One region of the Mesorhizobium sp. LSJC285A00 genome, then DNA from elsewhere that is predicted to be linked to it. Evidence: predicted binding sites of a transcription regulator. Region 1 holds the regulator's gene; each other region holds the start of a gene.
The links. The regulator PhoB, encoded in region 1, activates phosphate uptake and scavenging genes when phosphate is short. The targets are predictions, from matches to a motif close to TGTCATNNANCTGTCAT.

Region 1 (3,131 bases):
TGATGGCGGTGGCGCTGCAATGGCGCCAGCCCGAGCGCTACCGCGACAATTTTATCGCCATCCTCTTGTCGCACGGCATCGGCATGGGACTGGTGCTGAAAGGCGAACTGTTCACCGGCACCCATTCCTCGGGCGGCGAGTTCGGCCACATGATCCACCGTCCGGGCGGCGCGCTCTGCCGCTGCGGGCGGCGCGGCTGCGTCGAGGCCTATGCCGGAAACTACGCCATCTGGCGCAGCGCCAGAATGATGAGCGAAGATGCCGAGCCGGTCGATATCGGCGACGCTGATATGCGCGCACTCGCCGCGCGCGCCCGCGAAACCGATGGCCCGGAGCGCGAAGCCTATCGCAGGGCCGGTGAGGCGCTCGGCTTCGGCCTCGGCAGCCTGTTTGCTCTGATCGATCCGGCACCCGTCGCCATGGTCGGCGTCAGCGCTGCCGCCTTCGACCTGATCGAACCGGCATTGCGCGAAGCGATCGCCCAGACCGCCGGCGGCCAGCACTCGAAATCGATCTCCTTCGACACCGAGCCCAACGAGCTGCCGCTGATCCGCGAAGGCTGTGCCATGCGCGCGCTCGGCTTCGTCGACCAGGAGATTTTCGCGCCGGGCATTCAGGCAAAATCCGGCAAGCATGTCGCCTGAATGGCCGGCAACGGCGCGACGCGCAGCATCCTAGTCTTCCCTGATAGCGTAGCCGGCGCCGCGAATGGTACGGATGACATCCGGCATGCGGCCGTTGTTGACGGCCTTGCGCAGCCGCCCGACATGCACGTCGACGGTTCGCTCGTCAATATAGATCGTCTCGCCCCAGACATTGTCGAGCAGCTGGCTGCGCGAGAACACGCGGCCGGGATGGCGCATCATGAATTCGAGCAGCCGGAACTCGGTCGGTCCGAGCCTGATCTCGCTCTTCTTGCGGTAGACCCGGTGCGATTCTCGATCGAGCACGATGTCGCCGACCTTGAGCACGCTGGACAGCACTTCCGGCTTGGCCCGGCGCAGCAGCGCTTTCACGCGCGCCATGAACTCCGGCGTCGAGAATGGCTTGACCAGATAGTCGTCGGCACCGGTGGACAGGCCGCGCACGCGATCGCTTTCCTCACCGCGCGCGGTCAGCATGATGATCGGCAGCCGCTCGGTTTCGGGCCGCACTCTAAGCCGCCGACAGAGCTCGATGCCGGAAACAGCGGGCACCATCCAGTCGAGCACCAGGAGATCGGGCACGTTTTCCTGCAGGCGGATCTCGGCCTCGTCGCCGCGTGTCACCACCTCGACGTGATAGCCTTCGGATTCGAGGTTGTAGCGGAGGAGCACGCCTAGCGGCTCCTCGTCCTCCACGACCATGATGCGTGGCGCGATCATAGGCAGTTCACCCTCATCAGGCCGGCGTGGCCATCGCCGTCTCGTCCTGCTTCGGACGATTGGCGGGCAATTGCTGGCCGGTCAGCACATAATACGCATTTTCGGCGATGTTGGTGACATGATCGCCGATGCGCTCAAGATTCTTGGCGCAGAACAAGAGATGCGTGCAGGCGGTGATGTTGCGAGGGTCTTCCATCATGTAGGTCAAGAGCTCACGAAACACGGACGTGTATTTGACGTCGATGCGCTCGTCGTCATTCCTGAGTTTTGCAAGAGCTGCCGCATCGGTGGCGGCATATTCCTCGACGACGCCTTGCACCTGGATCAGCACCAGTTGCGCCATGGCATCGATGGAGTGCGAGAGGTCGCGCGGCGTGACGCTCAAGCCCACGGTGCCGACGCGTTTGGCGATGTTCTTGGCGAGATCGCCGATGCGCTCGAGGTCGCCGGCCATGCGGATCGAGCCGACCACGGCGCGCAGATCGTTGGCCATCGGCTGGCGCTTGGCGATCAGCGTGATGGCGCGGTCGTCCAGTTCGCGCTGGCGCGCATCCATGATGGCGTCGTCGGAAACGACACGCTGTGCCAGCGCATTGTCCGAATTGAGCAGCGCCCTGGTCGAGCCGCTGACCATCGAGCCTGCCAGATCGCCCATGTCGCGGATCAGCTTGCTGATCTGCCCGAGCTCTTCATCGAAGGAGGCGACGGTATGTTCACCCATGATCTTGGTCCTCGTGCCTGAAAATTCACCCGCCGGACGGCTCAGCCGAAGCGGCCGGTAATGTAGTCCTGGGTGCGCTTGTCGTCGGGGTTGGTGAACATCTTGTCGGTGGCGCCCTCCTCGACGAGATAGCCGAGATGGAACATCGCCGTGCGCTGCGACACGCGCGCCGCCTGCTGCATCGAGTGGGTGACGATGACGATCGTGTAGTTCTGGCGCAGTTCGTCGATCAGCTCCTCGACACGGGCGGTGGCGATCGGATCGAGCGCCGAGCAGGGCTCGTCCATCAGGATCACCTCCGGCGACACGGCGATGGCGCGCGCGATGCACAGGCGCTGCTGCTGGCCGCCGGACAGGCCGGTGCCGGGCTCCTGCAGGCGGTCCTTGACCTCGTTCCAGATCGCCGCCTTCTTCAGGCTCTGCTCGACGATCTGGTCCATGTCGGACTTGCGCTTGGCCAGCCCATGGATGCGCGGGCCGTAGGCGACGTTCTCGTAGATCGACTTCGGGAACGGGTTGGGTTTCTGGAACACCATGCCGACGCGGGCGCGCAGTTCGACGACATCGATGTTCTTGTCGTAGATGTCGTCTTCATCGAGCGTGATCTTGCCGGTCACCCGCGCCGAATCGATGGTGTCGTTCATGCGGTTGAGGCAGCGCAGGAAGGTCGACTTGCCGCAGCCGGACGGGCCGATCAGCGCCGTCACCTGGTTCTGGCGGACGTCGAGATTGACGTCGAACAACGCCTGCTTCTCGCCGTAGAAGACGCCGACCTTGTCGCCGCGCATCTTGATGACTTCGTTCGACTTGGCGTTCATTTTGTCGCCCACTGCATTCTCAAGGGACTGTTCGGTCATGATGTTCATACCAAATTGCCTTTTTTCTACCAGCGCCGCTCGAAGCGGCGCCGGAGCACGATCGCGGTGATGTTCATGGCCATGAGGAAGACGAGCAGGATGATGATGGCGCCGGACATGCGCTCGACAAAAGCGCGCTCAGCCTCGTTTGCCCACATATAGATCTGAACCGGCAGCGCGGTCGCCGGA
Region 2 (3,131 bases), on a different contig from region 1:
TCGCCACGCATGTGACGATCAAGCGGGTATAGTGGCGAAGTAACAGGCGCAGGCTTCTTTCTCCCCGTTTTGCGGGGAGAAATGCCCGGCAGGCAATGAGGGGCAGCGCTGCTTTTGGAGGTTAGCAGCGTCCGACGGCTGTGAATTCGTCGATGCCGGCGCTGCCCCTCATCCGCCCTTCAGGCACCTTCTCCCCGTGAAACGGGGAGAAGGAAAAGTGCTCAATACTTCTCCGGCACGTAAAGCTCGCGCGGCAGGACCTGGCGCTCGTACTCCGGGTTGAACACCCGCTCGGGCAGCGTGATTTCTTCGTGCGGCACGTCCTCATAGGGCAGCTGTTTGAGGAGATGGTCGATGCAGTTCAGCCGCCCCCGCTTCTTGTCGTTGCCTTCGACGATGTACCACGGTGCCTCTGGGATGTTGGTGCGGGCGAACGTCTCTTCCTTGGCCTTGGTGTACTGCTCCCAGCGCACGCGCGACTGCAGGTCCATCGGCGACAGCTTCCACTGCTTCATCGGATCGTGGATGCGCATCATGAAGCGCATCTGCTGTTCCTCGTCGGTGATCGAGAACCAGTATTTGACCAGGGTGACGCCGGAGCGGACCAGCATGCGCTCGAACTCCGGCACATCGCGGAAGAACTCTTCGACCTGATCGGGTTCGGCAAAGCCCATCACCCGCTCGACGCCGGAGCGGTTGTACCAGGAGCGGTCGAACAGCACGATCTCGCCGCCGGCCGGCAGATGCGGCACGTAGCGCTGGAAATACCACTGCGATTTTTCGCGCTCGGTCGGCGCCGGCAGCGCAACGACGCGGCAGATGCGCGGGTTGAGGCGCTGGGTGATGCGCTTTATGACGCCGCCCTTGCCGGCGGAATCGCGGCCTTCGAAAACCACCACCAGCTTCTTTTTGTGGTAGGCGACCCAGGACTGCAGCTTGATCAGTTCCGACTGCAAGCCGATCAGGTCGCGGAAATACTGCATGCGATCGATCGACGGCGGATGCGCGCTCTTGTAGATCTTGGCGATCTCCAGCGACAGCGCCGGCTCCGACATTTCCAGCTCATAGTCCTCATCGAGCGTGTCGGCGAGTTCGGCTTCCAGCCAATCCCTGGCCGGAGAATTCTGCTTTAACTCAGTCATTTCCACTGCTCCGCTTGCCGGCTGACATAAAACCCTGAGCCGACTCGATATAGGCCGCCAATGACGGTTTTATTGCAAGCCGCCGGCCAGCCGGTGATCACTGCAAACCAGCGAGCATTGCCGATCCATCGCCCTGGGATGGCGACAAGCCGCTCAAATTGTCCTACAAATGGCGGACCCGTTCGGGCTTCCCCGCCCTTTCCTGCTAAAACCGCCTCCCCACCAAAACTACGAGGATCTGACATGGAATACCGCACGCTTGGCCGTTCCGGCTTGAAAGTTTCGGCGCTGACCTTGGGAACCATGACCTTCGGCGGCAGCGGGCCGTTCGCTGCCGTCGGCAATTCCGATCTCGCGGAGGCCTCGCGCATCATCGACACTTGCATCGATGCCGGCATCAATCTCATCGACACCGCCAATGTCTATTCGAACGGATTGTCGGAAGAGATCATCGGCGAGGCGCTCGGCGGCAAGCGCAAGAACGACGTGCTGATCGCCTCCAAGGCGCGCATGCGGATCGGCAAGGGCCCCAATGACGAAGGCCTGTCGCGCCATCATCTGATCCGCGAATGCGAGAAGAGCCTGAAGCGCCTCAGGACAGATGTCATCGACATCTATTTCCTGCACGAATGGGATGGCGCGACGCCGCTCGAGGAAACCATCGCCGCGCTCGACACGCTGGTTGCCCAGGGCAAGATCCGCTATGTCGGCTGCTCCAACTATTCCGGCTGGCAGGTCATGAAGGCGCTCGGCATCAGCGACAGCCAGCACCAGCCGCGTTTCGTCACCCAGCAGATCCACTACACGCTGGAAGCACGCGAGGCCGAGTATGAGCTCTTGCCGATCTCGGTCGACCAGGGCCTTGGCGTGCTGGTGTGGAGCCCGCTCGCCGGCGGCCTGCTGTCGGGCAAATACCGCCGCGACAGTCCGACGGCGCGCCAGATCGGCGGCTGGTCGGAACCGCCGATCCGCGACGAGGGCCGGCTGTGGCGGATCGTCGACGTGCTGGTCGACATCGGCGCCACTCGCGGCGTCTCGGCGGCCCAGGTGGCGCTGGCTTGGCTGCTTGGCCGGCCGGCCGTCAGTTCGCTGGTGATCGGCGCACGCAACGAGGCCCAGTTGAAAGACAATCTCGCCGCGGCAAGCCTGACGCTGTCCTTTGATGAACGCCAGCGTCTCGATGCCGTCAGCCGGCCGCCGGTGCTCTATCCCTACTGGCACCAGCAGTTTACGGCGAAGGACCGCTTCGGCCCGGCCGATCTGGTTATGGACCGCAGCGTCATCTGACTTAAGGGCGCCGGAAGCCGCTAGCCCGCGATAAACCGCCAGACCTGCGGATCGGGCTCGATCTGGCCGCTGAGCACGAAATATTTGTAGAGCACGAGCAGGCAGATCGCCTGCTCGGCCCGCTCGTCGGCGAATTTGCGGCAATAGGCGTTGGCCGCCGCAACGATGCGCTGGGCCTCGGCCGGATGCTGCTCGAGATGATGCACCCGCTCGGCCAGATCGCTGAAGTCGGGCGCCAGCGGCACATAATGGACATCGGGCTCGAGCTGCCCCTCGGCGAACCAGGTCTCGTAAGTCGGCGGCGGCATCAGGCAGAGCGAGTTCGAGCTCATGATCCATTTCAGATTGGTCGCGACATCATTGCCTTCGAGCGAGATGATGTAGCGGTAGCGGCGCTGCTGATCGATGCTGAGATAGGGCTTGCGGTATTCCGCAGGTGCTGTCGCCCTCGGCGTGCCGACATCGCAGAACGGCAGATTGCGGGCTGCATCCAGCAACAAGGTGCGGATCGGATTGTTGAGTTCGCCGCGCCAAACGACGAGCGGATGCTTGTCGGCGAAGGCGACATCGTCGGCCGGCATGTAGAAATGACGGAACTTGTTCAGCTTGAACAGGACGCCGTTGCCGTTGTCGCCCGCTATCGGCCGGTCCTTGACGATCGACGGCATCTTCGGCACTTCGATGACGTCGCCGAATTCCAGG
Region 3 (3,131 bases), on a different contig from region 1:
AAGCCCGGGGCGACGCAGTTGACGGTGATGTTGCGGGTGGCGATCTCCTGCGCCAGCGACTTGGAAAAGCCGATCATGCCGGCCTTGGAGGCGCAATAATTGGTCTGGCCAGGATTGCCGGTGACGCCGACCACCGAGGTGATGTTGATGATGCGGCCATGGCGGCGGCGCATCATCGGATGGGTCAGCTCGCGGGTCAGCCGGAACACGGCGGTGAGGTTCACCTCCAGCACGCTGTCCCAATCCGCGTCCGCCATGCGCACGAACAGGCCGTCCTTGGTGATGCCGGCATTGTTGACCAGTATGTCGACGCCTTCGAGTTCGGCTTCGGCCTTCTGGCCAAGCGCCTTGACCTCGTCACGGTCGGCAAGATTGGCCGGGAACAGCTTTACCCGGTCGCCGAGTTCGCCGGCCAGGGTCTCCAGTTTCTCGATGCGGGTGCCGTGCAGGCCGACAATGGCGCCTTGCGCATGCAGCAGCCGGGCAATCGCCTCGCCAATGCCGCCCGATGCGCCGGTGACGAGCGCCTTGCGGCCGGTCAGTTCGAACATTTTCGTCTCCTGATCTTAAGAGAACACCCTTCCCACGGGAGGGGTTGAATCGCCAGTGGATTGTGCAAGCGCGGCCAGCGCCGCCTCGACATCGGCCGGCGTGCCGACGGCCGATGTGGCGATGTCGCGGTTGATCCGCCGCGCCAGGCCGGAAAGCACCTTGCCGGCGCCGATCTCAAAGAGCGTGGCGACGCCGTTGGCGCCGAACCACTCCACCGTTTCGCGCCAGCGCACGCGGCCGGTGATCTGCTCGACCAGGCGGCGCGCGATCTCGTCGGGGTCGCTGGTCGGGACTACAGTGACGTTGGAGACGACGGGCACCACCGGTGCATTCTTGGTCACCCCGGCCAGCGCCTCGCGCATGACATCGGCCGCCGGCGCCATCAGCGCCGAATGGAAGGGTGCGGAGACCTGCAGCATCAGCGCCCGCTTGGCGCCCTTTTCGGTGCACAGTTTCGCGGCGAGTTCCACCGCCGCCCTGGCGCCGGAGATCACCAGCTGGCCGCCGCCATTGTCGTTGGCGATCTGGCAGACCTTGCCGGATCCCGTTGCGGCCTCGGTGCAAGCGGCTTCGACGTCGGGCTGTTCCAGTCCGATGATCGCCGCCATGGCGCCCTCGCCGGCCGGCACCGCCGCCTGCATGGCGTTGCCGCGGATGCGCAGCAGCCGGGCAGCATCGGCGACCGAAACGAAACCGGCCGCGGCAAGGGCGGAATATTCGCCGAGCGAATGACCGGCAACGTAGGCAACCTTGTCCTTCAGCGAAAAGCCGCGCGCTTCCAGCGAGCGGATCGCCGCCAGCGAGACCGCCATCAGCGCCGGCTGGGCATTGGCAGTCAGGGTCAGCGCCTCTTCCGGGCCTTCCCAGATCAGTTTCGACAGCTCTTCGCCCAACGCATCATCGACTTCCTCGAACACCCTGCGTGCCTCGGGGAAGGCGTCGGCGAGGTCCTTGCCCATGCCGACAGCCTGGCTGCCCTGTCCCGGAAAGGTGAATGCGACGGCCATTTGGGCGCTCTCCAGCGGCTGATTTTTCCTGCCTGTGACGCAAGGCGGACCGTCAAGTCAAGCCCGGAGGCGGCATTTCGGCTCTCGCTTGAACCGGAGCTGACCTCGAGTCCCTGTTCCCAAAGGCTTTTTGCCGATCACACCTGATGAAAACCGCTCACGAATCGTTTGCTGGCTCTTCTTATTTTCGCCACAGGCGCTAGCTTTTGCATGACAGTTCTATGACAGAACGGTGGCGCGAGTGGAAATACGCGTTGCTTGGGCCGGGGGAAGAGACGTGGCTAGGATCAGGAAGGGCGCGGCCGTACCCGCGCCACAATTCTTGGAAGACGATCCGTCCACCGGCTACCTGCCGGGGCGCAGATGGCCGGTCATCCGCTACGGTCTGGTCACGCTGCTTGCCTCCGCCATCCTGGTGTTCGCCATCGAATGGATCGTGCGCGGCGACTTCTTCGGCACGGTCGACTTCTTCCTGCAGCCATTCAAGCCGGGCTGGACCACCATCATTGTCTTTGCATTGGTGCTGATGGGACTGGACGCCGTGCTTGGCCGCAGTCACCAGAGCCTGATGATCGTGGCGCCGCTGACGCTGGCGCTGGCCTTTGTCGGGCATCAGAAGTCGCATTATCTCGGCGATCCACTCTACCCAACCGATTTTCTTTATTCGCGCCAGATCATGGCACTGATGCCGCTCCTGGTGCGCGAACGGCCCTGGACGGCGCTCGCCATGGCGGTCGGCATCGTCGCCGGCCTGTCGCTGCTGATCTATGGCTGGCGGTTGTGGCGCCGCAAGGTTCCGATCCTCAGCCGCAAAGGGCGGCTGGCGCGGCTGACGCTGGCAGTGCCGCTGCTCGCCTTCTTCGTCTCAATCATGGACTACGCCACCTTCTCGTGGACCCGCGACCGGCTGCAGATCATCCCGATCATGTGGGACCAGAAGGAGAACTACGCCTCCAACGGGTTTGCGCTGGCCTTCGCGCTCAACGTGCCGATGGCGCATGTCTCGGCGCCGGCGGGCTATTCCGACAAGGCGATCGACGCGATCGACAGGCCTGCTGTGGCGGCCTCGGTACCGGATGAGAAACCCGACATCATCGTGGTGATGAGCGAATCTTTCTGGGATCCGACCAAGCTGCCCGGCGTCACAATCACGCCTGACCCGATCCCCAATGTGCGGGCGCTGCGTTCCGGCTATATGTTTTCGCCGGAATTCGGCGGCATGACCGCCAACATCGAATTCGAGGCGCTGACCGGCTTTTCCAATGCCTTCCTGCCGGCGGGCTCGATTCCCTACCAGCAATATGTGCGCACGCCGACGCCGTCGCTGGCGACCTTCCTGAAAAGCGAGGGCTACCGGGCGCGCGCCATCCATCCGGGCACCAACTGGTTCTGGAACAGAGGCGCCGTCTATGCCGATTTCGGTTTCAACGATTTCCGCTCGGAAGAGACGCTGCCGCCACTGGAAAAGCGCGGGCCGCTGGCTTCCGATGCCTCGATGACCGACGAGATCATCGCAGAGGCCGACGCCAGCGAGCGGCCGGTGTTCTTCTTCGCCGTCAGCCTGCAGAACCA

Region 2: ppk2 (polyphosphate kinase 2) is a predicted target of PhoB. The motif match lies at 1,203-1,219, and genes of this name have one in related genera.
Region 3: X726_RS142490 (LTA synthase family protein) is a predicted target of PhoB. The motif match lies at 1,770-1,786, and genes of this name have one in related genera.

The regions. Positions count from the first base shown of each region.
Region 1 covers NZ_AYVK01000015.1:56,292-59,422, forward strand. The annotation lists gene X726_RS154045 (ROK family protein) at 1-644, shown strand, start outside; gene phoB (phosphate regulon transcriptional regulator PhoB) at 675-1,364, opposite strand; gene phoU (phosphate signaling complex protein PhoU) at 1,381-2,085, opposite strand; gene pstB (phosphate ABC transporter ATP-binding protein PstB) at 2,127-2,951, opposite strand; gene pstA (phosphate ABC transporter permease PstA) at 2,969-3,131, opposite strand, start outside.
Region 2 covers NZ_AYVK01000050.1:9,888-13,018, forward strand. The annotation lists gene X726_RS141165 (dihydrofolate reductase family protein) at 1-32, shown strand, start outside; gene ppk2 (polyphosphate kinase 2) at 222-1,142, opposite strand; gene X726_RS141155 (aldo/keto reductase) at 1,386-2,429, shown strand; gene X726_RS141150 (glycosyl transferase family 90) at 2,450-3,131, opposite strand, start outside.
Region 3 covers NZ_AYVK01000044.1:29,118-32,248, reverse strand. The annotation lists gene fabG (3-oxoacyl-[acyl-carrier-protein] reductase) at 1-551, opposite strand, end outside; gene fabD (ACP S-malonyltransferase) at 567-1,559, opposite strand; gene X726_RS142490 (LTA synthase family protein) at 1,837-3,131, shown strand, end outside.